DNA from 2 places in the Streptomyces sp. NPDC001816 genome. Region 2 is predicted to be linked to the other one. Evidence: riboswitches for the same ligand, from Rfam matches in the RefSeq annotation. Region 2 holds a riboswitch; the other holds the start of a gene.
The links. A riboswitch is a leader RNA that binds a small molecule or an ion and turns the genes downstream of it on or off. The one in region 2 is predicted to bind cyclic di-AMP.
Positions count from the first base shown of each region.

Region 1: it holds a riboswitch for cyclic di-AMP, as region 2 does, so the genes downstream of both, ACFYZZ_RS00625 (M23 family metallopeptidase) here and ACFYZZ_RS21730 (M23 family metallopeptidase) in region 2, are expected to answer to the same signal.

Region 1 covers NZ_JBIATY010000001.1:141,952-146,711, forward strand. Annotated here, with positions in the region: gene ACFYZZ_RS00615 (M16 family metallopeptidase) at 1-532, shown strand, start outside; gene ACFYZZ_RS00620 (M16 family metallopeptidase) at 529-1,917, shown strand; cyclic di-AMP (ydaO/yuaA leader) riboswitch at 2,140-2,303, shown strand; gene ACFYZZ_RS00625 (M23 family metallopeptidase) at 2,316-3,071, shown strand; gene ACFYZZ_RS00630 (GntR family transcriptional regulator) at 3,270-3,965, shown strand; gene ACFYZZ_RS00635 (HPr family phosphocarrier protein) at 4,149-4,430, opposite strand; gene ACFYZZ_RS00640 (GNAT family N-acetyltransferase) at 4,608-4,760, shown strand, end outside.
Region 2 covers NZ_JBIATY010000006.1:19,367-24,126, reverse strand. Annotated here, with positions in the region: gene ACFYZZ_RS21735 (PP2C family protein-serine/threonine phosphatase) at 70-1,281, shown strand; cyclic di-AMP (ydaO/yuaA leader) riboswitch at 1,523-1,682, shown strand; gene ACFYZZ_RS21730 (M23 family metallopeptidase) at 1,690-2,721, shown strand; gene ACFYZZ_RS21725 (aldo/keto reductase) at 2,795-3,739, shown strand; gene ACFYZZ_RS21720 (PrsW family intramembrane metalloprotease) at 3,818-4,760, opposite strand, start outside.

The sequences.
Region 1 (4,760 bases), on a different contig from region 2:
CCTGTACAACCGGCTCGTGCGCCGCGACCGTACGGCCGTCGCGGCCGGCTTCGGCCTGCTGCGCCTGGCCGGCGCGCCCTCGCTCGGCTGGCTGGACGTGAAGACCTCCGGTGACGTCGAGGTGCCGGTGATCGAGTCCGCGATCGACGAGGAGCTGGCCCGGTTCGCCGAGGAGGGCCCCACGGCCGAGGAGATGGAGCGCGCCCAGGCCCAGTTGGAGCGCGAGTGGCTGGACCGGCTCGGCACGGTCGCCGGCCGCGCCGACGAACTGTGCCGGTTCGCCGTCCTGTTCGGCGACCCGCAGCTCGCCCTGACCGCCGTCCAGCGCGTCCTCGAGGTGACCCCAGAGGAGGTCCAGGAGGTCGCCAAGGCCTGCCTGCGCCCCGACAACCGCGCGGTCCTCGTCTACGAGCCGCTGTCCGCCGAGTCCGCCGAGCACACCGAGGAGGCGGGGCGCGGCGAGGACCCGGAGCAGGAAGCGACCGTAGAGGCGGGCGCCGACCAGAGCGACAACGAGGAGACGGCCAAGTGACCGAGCTCGCCACGATGGACTTCCACCCCCAGCCGCAGCCGGGCGAGGCCAGGCCGTGGGCGTTTCCCGCTCCCGAGCGCGGCACGCTGGACAACGGCCTGACCGTGCTGCGCTGCCACCGCCCCGGCCAGCAGGTCGTCGCCGTCGAGGTCCTGCTGGACGCGCCCCTGGACGCCGAGAAGCCCGCTCTGGAGGGCGTCGCCACGATCATGGCGCGGGCCTTCTCGGAGGGCACCGACAAGCACTCCGCCGAGGAGTTCGCCGCCGAGCTGGAGCGGGCCGGCGCCACGCTCGACTCGCACGCCGACCACCCCGGCGTCCGCCTCAGCCTGGAGGTCCCGGCCTCCCGCCTGGCCAAGGGCCTCGGCCTGCTCGCCGACGCCCTGCGCGCGCCCGCCTTCGACGAGAGCGAGGTCGAGCGGCTGGTCCGCAACCGCCTGGACGAGATCCCGCACGAGCTGGCCAACCCGGCCCGCCGCGCCGCCAAGGAACTCTCCAAGGAGCTGTTCCCGGCGAGCTCGCGCATGTCGCGGCCGCGCCAGGGCACCGAGGAGACGGTCGAGAAGATCGACGCTTCGGCCGTCCGCGCCTTCTACGACCGCCATGTGCGGCCCGCCACGGCCACCGTGGTCGTGGTCGGCGACCTCACCGGCACCGACCTGGACGAGCTGCTCGCCGACACCCTGGGCGCCTGGACGGGCACCCCGGGCGCGCCGCGGCCCGTGCCGCCGGTGACCGCCGACGACACCGGCCGGGTGGTCATCGTCGACCGGCCGGGCGCCGTCCAGACCCAGCTGCTCATCGGCCGGATCGGACCCGACCGGCACGACCGCGTGTGGGCCGCCCAGGTGCTCGGCACCTACTGCCTCGGCGGCACCCTCACCTCCCGCCTGGACCGCGTCCTGCGCGAGGAGAAGGGCTACACCTACGGCGTGCGCTCCTTCGGGCAGGTCCTGCGCTCCGCGCCGGACGGCACGGGCGCCGCGATGCTCGCGATCAGCGGCTCCGTGGACACCCCGAACACCGGTCCCGCGCTGCAGGACCTGTGGACGGTGCTGCGCACGCTCGCCGCGGAGGGCCTGACCGACGCCGAGCGGGACGTCGCCGTGCAGAACCTGGTCGGTGTGGCGCCGCTGAAGTACGAGACCGCGGCGGCCGTCGCGAGCACGCTGGCGGACCAGGTCGAGCAGTACCTGCCCGACGACTTCCAGGCGACTCTGTATCAGCAGCTCGCCGGCACCGGCACCGTGGAGGCCACCGCGGCGGTCATCAACGCCTTCCCGGTGGACCGCCTGGTGACCGTCCTCGTCGGTGACGCGGCCGAGATCAAGGCGTCGGTCGAGGCGCTCGGCATCGGCGAAGTCACCGTCGTGGCAGCCGAGTAGCGGCTTACGGCGCACCGCGCGCGTGGGGCCCTGACGATCCGACGGGTCGTCAGGGCCCTTTGCCGTGCGGAGCCCTTCCCCAGATGTCCGAATTGGGGCAGAGGTTGCCTGTCTGGCCTGTGGGATGCGCTACAAAAGCCCGGATCCGTTTGGGGATCGAAAGTCGGGCCGCATAGCGTCGACCGGGCTGTTCGTCAGGCAGTGCGCCGCGCCCGCGGCACCGGACAGTCATCGCCGAGTCCCCCCACGGCGCGAGCCAGGGGAGCCGGGGACCCACCGCAGTCCCTGGGGTGAATCGGACGCCCGCGCACCGGCGAGGGGGTCCGTAGGAGACCTTCCTGCTCCGAACCCGTCAGCTAACCCGGTAGGCGAGAGGGAAGGAAAGGACCAGCCACTTCATGGCGTTCATGTACGCCACCGGGAAGCACCGCAAGCCCGGCCGGGTCAAGCGCACCACCGTTCAGGCGGCCGGTGTCGCGGCCCTCACCACCACCGGTGTCGTCGGCACCCTGGCGGCCGGCCCGGCGCTCGCCGCGGACAACTCCGTCGAGGACACCGGCCTCACCCCGGTCATCACCGAAAGCGACTCGGTCGCCGAGCAGATCGACGCGCAGGCCGAGGCCCAGCTGGTGGCCGCCCGGCAGAAGGCGGCCGAGGAGGCCGCGGCCAAGGTGGCCGCGATGGAGGCGAAGAAGGAGCGCGAGGCCCAGGCCCGCGCCGCGCGAGAGGCCGAGCGCAAGCGCCTGAACGCCTTCGTCGCCCCGATCGCGCACTCGTACGTCTCCACCGGCTACAAGGCCAGCAGCTCCCTGTGGTCCTCCGGTTCCCACACCGGCATCGACTTCCACGCGGCCAGCGGGACGTCCGTCCACGCGGTCGGCTCCGGCACGGTCGTCTCCACCGGGTGGGGCGGCGCGTACGGCAACCAGATCGTGATCCGGATGGCCGACGGCATGTACACCCAGTACGGACACCTGTCGTCCATCGGCGTCGTCGTGGGCCAGAAGGTCCTCCCGGGCCAGCAGATCGGCCTGTCCGGCGCGACCGGCAACGTCACCGGACCGCATCTGCACTTCGAGGCCCGCACGACCTCCGAGTACGGTTCGGACGTCGACCCGATCGCCTATCTCCGCCAGCACGGCGTGAACGTCTGACGCTCCGGCGCACGACATCCCGAAGCCCCGGCTCACGAGCCGGGGCTTTCGCCGTTTTTCGCAGTGCCTGCGGCATCCGCTGTCCAAAAAATATCCATGGATTCCGGCCTGCCGTCGGAAATTCCGGCTCATTGCAATAGAGTCACGGAACATGCGTCCATCGTCGACGTTTCACGGGGATTAAAGCGGAGGTCGGTCATGCGTATTCCGGCGCACTCGGTGTGCACGGCGATCCGGGACGACATCGTCGCGGGTGTCTACGAGCGCGGCGGCCGCCTCACCGAGGAAGTCCTCGCCCGCCGCTACGGCGTCTCGCGCGTCCCTGTCCGTGAGGCCCTGCGCACCCTGGAGGCGGAGGGCTTCGTGGTGACCCGACGGCACGCGGGCGCGTGCGTGGCCGAGCCGACCGAGCAGGAGGCCGCCGACCTGCTGGAGATGCGCACGCTCCTGGAGCCGCTCGGCGCCTCCCGGGCCGCCCAGCGGCGCACCGAGGCCCATCTGAAGGTGCTGCGAGGGCTGGTCCGGCTGGGCCAGGAGCGGGCCAGGCGGGGCAGCAGCGACGATCTGCGCTCGCTGGGCGGCTGGTTCCACGAGACGCTGGCGCAGGCCTCCGGAAGCCCCTCGCTGTCCTCGATGCTGACCCAGCTGCGGCACAAGATCGCCTGGATGTACACGGTGGAGGCGCCGCCGAGTCCGGTGGACTCCTGGGCGGAGCACGGCGCGATCGTGGACGCGGTGGCACGCGGCGACAGCGAGCGCGCGCGGGCGATCACGGCGATGCACACGGAGCGCTCGACGGGCGCGCACCGGCTGCGGTTCACCTCGGGCGGGGACCGCTCCGAGCGTGTGAGGAACTCGCAACATGCCGTAAACATGCAGAGCCTGCGGCATTAACACGGGCGCCGTATACAAAGAGGAGATATTCGATGGGCGGGTATTTCCGCTGCCCTTTTCCCGGTGCGCCGTGAATTCGCGGTCGCGTGCCTTCGGTGTGCCTGTGGTGAATTCCCCGGACCGGGTGCAAAGAATGCGGAAGCCGCGCCACCCGGAAAGGGTGACGCGGCTTCCTGGCATGCCTCAGACGGTCTCGGGGAGCTCTTCCAGCCCCTCGGAGACCAGCTTGGCCAGACGGTCCAGGGCGATGTCCGCGCCCTCGGCGTCGGAGGCGAGGACGATCTCCTCGCCGCCCTGGGCGCCCAGGCCCAGGACAGCCAGCATGGAGGCCGCGTTGACGGGGTTGCCGTCAGCCTTGGCGATCGTCACCGGGACACCTGCGGCCGTGGCGGCCCGGACGAAGATGGATGCGGGGCGGGCGTGGAGGCCCTCGGCCCAGCCGACGTTGACGCGGCGCTCAGCCATGTGTTGCTGCCCTTCGGTGTTCAGGGTTGTCTAGACCAGTTTCCCATATCGCAAAGCGTGCCCGGAACGGTCCTTCGTCCCGCTCCGGTGTGCCGTCGGACCGCGGCCTCGGTCCGACTTCCGTCCTGCACAGACTGCCTCGCGCCGTTGTCGTACGCGAGCCTTACTCTGGGGCCCATGCAGAGCCCGGCGGACCGGCAGGACCGGCACGAGTACCCCGCCCACTGGGAGGCGGACGTGGTGCTGCGCGACGGGGGTACCGCGCGCATCCGGCCCATCACCGTTGATGACGCCGATCGCCTCGTCAGCTTCTACGAGCAGGTCTCGGAC
Region 2 (4,760 bases):
CCACAGCGGTCGCCCGCCCTCCCCGCTCCCGCCACGCTGGACGCAGGTCAAGGACACGGGAGAAGAGCAGTGCGCCCTGGTGAGCTGGAGGAGAGCCCGTACGCCAGGGCCGGCAGCCGACTCCCGCGCGACCGCGCCCCGAACCCCGGCCCCGGCTCGGACCGCGCGCCCCTGCCGTCGGGCCGGCGCCGCGGCCGCCACCCCACCCCGCGCGCCCTGGCCCGCGCCCTGCCCGCCCTCCTGGTCGCCGCGGGGATCGGGTACGACCTGCTCACGCCGCGCGCCTTCACCGCCGTGCCCTTCTTCACGGCCGCCCCGCTGATCGCCGCGCCCCTGTCCTCGCTGCGCACCACGCTGCTCACCGGACTCGCCGCCCTGGTCGCCACCGTCGTCGTCACCACCCGGACCGGTCCCCCCACGGACGTGCACACGATCACCGAGATCGTCACCGTGGCCACGGTCGCCGTGCTGGCCGCCGCCATCAACCGCGTCCTGCGCCTCGGCGACCAGCGGCTCGCCTCCGCCCGGGAGATCGCCGAGGCCGCCCAGCGAGCCGTCGTGCCCGAACCGGACGACCGCATCGCCGGCTTCGACATCGCGGCCCGGTACGAGGCGGCACAGGAGGACGCCTTCATCGGCGGCGACCTGTACGCGGTGCAGGACAGCCCGCACGGCGTACGGCTGGTCGTCGGGGACGTACGCGGCAAGGGCATGGACGCGGTCGCCGCCGTCGCAGTGGTCATCGGGGCGTTCCGGGAGGCCGCCGAGCAGGAGACCACGCTGGAGGCGGTGGCCGCGCGGCTGGAGCGGGCGCTGGCCCGCGAGGGCACCCGGCGGGACGGGACCGACGCCTTCGAGGGCTTCACCACCGCCGTCCTCGCCGAACTCCCGCACGGCGGCAGCGGCGGCAGTGACGACGGCGTCGTCCGGATCGTCAACCGCGGCCACCCGCCACCGCTGCTCCTGCACGACGACGGCACCCTGCGCACCCTGGCCGCGCACGAACCCGCGCTGCCGCTCGGCATGGCCGACCTCGGCCGGTGGCCCGACCGCGCGACCGAGTCCGGCTTCCCGAGCGGCGCCACCCTGCTGCTCTACACCGACGGCCTGTCCGAGGCCCGTGACGCCCACGGCCGCTTCTACGACCCCCTTCGCCGGCTCGCCGGACGCCGCTTCCCCGACCCCCGCGCGCTGCTCGGCCGCCTCGCCGCGGAGGTGCGCCGGCACTCCGGGGGCGGGATGACGGACGACATGGCGCTGCTGGCCGTACGGCGGCCCTGACGACCCGCCAGTGTCACCCAAGGTGATCGGACGGAAGCCCTCCGCATAACATCTGAGACACCATCAAAACTGCCGAGACTCCTGGACGCCGGTCAACTCGCCCGTTTTCCACCGGTCCTGACGCCTACGTCCGCCCCGAAAAACGTTAATGATCAAGCAGAACGGCTTGGAATCTGACGTCCGGGTCTATTAACGTTCGATAACGCAGCGCGGTCGTCCCAGCCGTCACAAGAGGCGGCTCCGTGCGCACGCGCCGAATCCCGCAAGGGAACCGGGGAACCACCACCTTGGGGTGAATCACGCGGATGCCGCCGTGGAAGCACGGCAGGTATACGCGCGTAGGAGACCTTCCTGCTCCGAACCCGTCAGCTAACCCGGTAGGCGGAGGAAGGAAAGGAGTGCGCCTTCGTGGCGTCCAACCGGCCTGCCCCAGAAGCCCCGTTCATGCCGAGCGAGACCGAGACCTTCGGTTACTTCGGCGCTCAGAGCACCGACGAGGGCCCCTGGGAGGAGTGGAACCCCACCGAGGAGTCCATCCGGCCGGTACGCGGTCGGCACCGCGTGGGCAAGCAGCGCGGCGGCGGACTCGCCCGCAGCTCCACGGTCCTCGGCGTCGGTGTCATCGCCGCCGTCGGCGCGGGCGGCATGGCCAGCGCCCACACCGGCAAGCCGCCGGTCTCCATCTCCATGCCGGACCTGGACTCCGTCAGCTCCCTGTTCGACGACGGCTCCTCCTCCGACGCGCCCAAGGCCACCACGGCCTCGCTGACCAACGTCGGCACGACCGACGCCGCAAGCGACCAGAGCGACGCGGGCGAGGCCCTGCGCAACCGGATCATGGCCCAGGCCGAGCAGCAGCAGAGCAAGGCCGACAGCAAGGCCACCGCGATAGCGGCGGCCACCGCCGAGAAGCAGGCCGCCGACGCGGCCGCCAAGGCGCAGAAGGAAGCCGCAGCCAAGGCCGCCGAGGCCAAGAAGGCGGCGGAGGCCGCGGCCAAGAAGAAGGCCGAGGAAGAGCGCCTGGCCGCGCTGGCCAAGCAGTACAAGCTGCCGGTCGTCTCGTACACGATCACCGGCACCTTCGGCCAGCCCGGATCGATGTGGTCCTCCGGCTACCACACCGGCCTCGACTTCGCCGCGCCCACCGGCACCCTCATCAAGGCCATCCACAGCGGCACCATCACTCAGGCGGGCTGGGCCGGCGCCTACGGCTACCGCACCGTCCTCACCCTGGACGACGGCACCGAGCTGTGGTTCTGCCACCAGTCCTCGATCGGCGTCTCCGTCGGGCAGAAGGTCAGCACCGGCGACGTCATCGGCCGTGTCGGCGCCACCGGCAACGTCACCGGCCCGCACCTCCACCTGGAGGTCCACCCGGGCGGCCAGGCAACCGGCATCGACCCGATGGCGTGGCTGCGCGACAAGGGCCTCGCCCCCTGACACGTCCTTCTCCTGCGGGAACTCGGCACCGGCAGCGGAATGCGATCATTCACCGCCGGTGTTGTCGTAGAGCATGACTTCCCTGCGCACACTCGGCTCATCCGACCTTCAGGTCTTCCCCCTGGCCCTCGGCGGCAACGTCTTCGGCTGGACCGCCGACGAGGAGACCTCCTTCGCCGTCCTCGACGCCTACACGGCCGCCGGCGGCAACTTCGTCGACACCGCCGACTCCTACTCGGCGTGGATCGAGGGCCACAAGGGCGGGGAGTCCGAGACGATCATCGGCAGGTGGCTGAAGGCCCGCGGCAACCGCTCCGACGTCGTCATCGCGACCAAGGTCAGCCAGCACCCCCAGTACCAGGGCCTGACCGCGGCCAACATCAAGGCGGCCGCCGACGCCTCCCTGCGCCGCCTGGACACCGACCACATCGACCTCTATTACACGCACTTCGACAAGCCCGAGGTGCCCGTCGAGGAGATCATCGGTGCACTCGACGAGCTGGTGAAGGCGGGCAAGGTCCGGCACATCGCCGCCTCGAACATCTCGCCGGAGCGCCTCCAGGCCTCCCTGGACTTCTCCGAGCGCGAGGGCCTGGCCCGGTACGTCGCCCTCCAGCCCCACTACAACCTGGTCTCCCGCGACACCTACGAAGGCCCGCTGCAGGACCTCGCCGCCCGTGAAGGCCTCGCGGCGGTCCCGTACTTCGCCCTCGCCTCCGGTTTCCTCACCGGGAAGTACCGCCCCGGTACGACGGTCGAGAGCGCCCGCGCCGGTTCGGCCGCGAGGCACCTGGAGTCCGAGCGCGGCCAGAAGGTCCTCACGGCCCTGGACGAGATCGCCGCCGCCCACGAGGCCCCCGTCGCCACGGTCGCCCTCGCCTGGCTGGCCGCCCAGCCGACGGTGACGGCCCCGATCTCGTCGGCGCGGACGGTGGAGCAGCTGCCGGCGCTGCTGGGGGTGGGGGAGCTGCAGCTGACCACGGAGGAAGTGGACCGCTTGACCCAGGCTTCCGCCTGACCTCTCCGATTCCGCCGCGCCGGCGCTCAACTACGGCGGCGTGAACCGGCGGTGCCGGACTCTCCGCAACCCGAGGGTCTACGACCGATAGGGGTTGTACAGAGGCTGCGGCATCGCCGGATGGCCGTATGCCCCCCAGAACACCGGCGCGGGAGCGGAAGCCCGAGCCGCGTACTCCAGGGCCGGCCGGGCGACGCCCCTGCGCCGCCACAGCTCGGCGAGCAACTCCTGCTCCCGTACGACGAAGTCGGCCCCGGCCCGCCCCCGCCGCCCCCGCTGCCGCAGGAACGCCAGCGAGGTGGCGTACGCCTCGTACTGCGCCACGGCCCGGGCCGCGGGCCGCCCTCCGAAGTGCTGCCGGGCGTGGTCCCGGGCCATCCGCCGCGCCCGCATCGACCCGAGCACGAACGGCTCGGCCGGCCCCAGCCACCCGGCGTACACATACGCCGGCAGCTCCTCCCGCACGGTCCGCAGCTCCCGCTGCCGCGTCCAGATCGCGAGCCATGTCAGCAGCCCGAAGGCGGGCAGCATGAAGGCGCCGTAGACGGCGAAGAACCCGAACTCGCCGAAGGCCGAGGAGCCGTTCCAGAAGGCGTGCATGCTCATCGCGAGCAGCAGCCCGCCGAGCGGAACCAGGACGCGCCGGGCGTGCTGCCGTTCCGAGGAGAGCGCGGCGATCCCGAAGCCGATGCCGGTGAGCACGGTGAACAGGGGATGCGCGAACGGGGACATCACGATGCGCACGAAGAAGGTGGCGGCAGTGACGGAGGCGATGCCGCGGTCACCGGTGAGCTGGTCGGTCCCGAAGGCCGTGCCCAGGTAGAGGATGTTCTCGGTGAACGCGAACCCGGTGGCGGTGACCCCGGCTATCACGACACCGTCGACGATCCCGGTGAAGTCGCGTCTGCGGAAGAGGAAGACCAGCAGCACGGACGCTGCCTTGGCGGACTCCTCCACTATGGGCGCGATCACGGTCGCGCCGAGGGTGTCGGCGCCGGCGGGGTCGGCGGTCGAGGTGGCG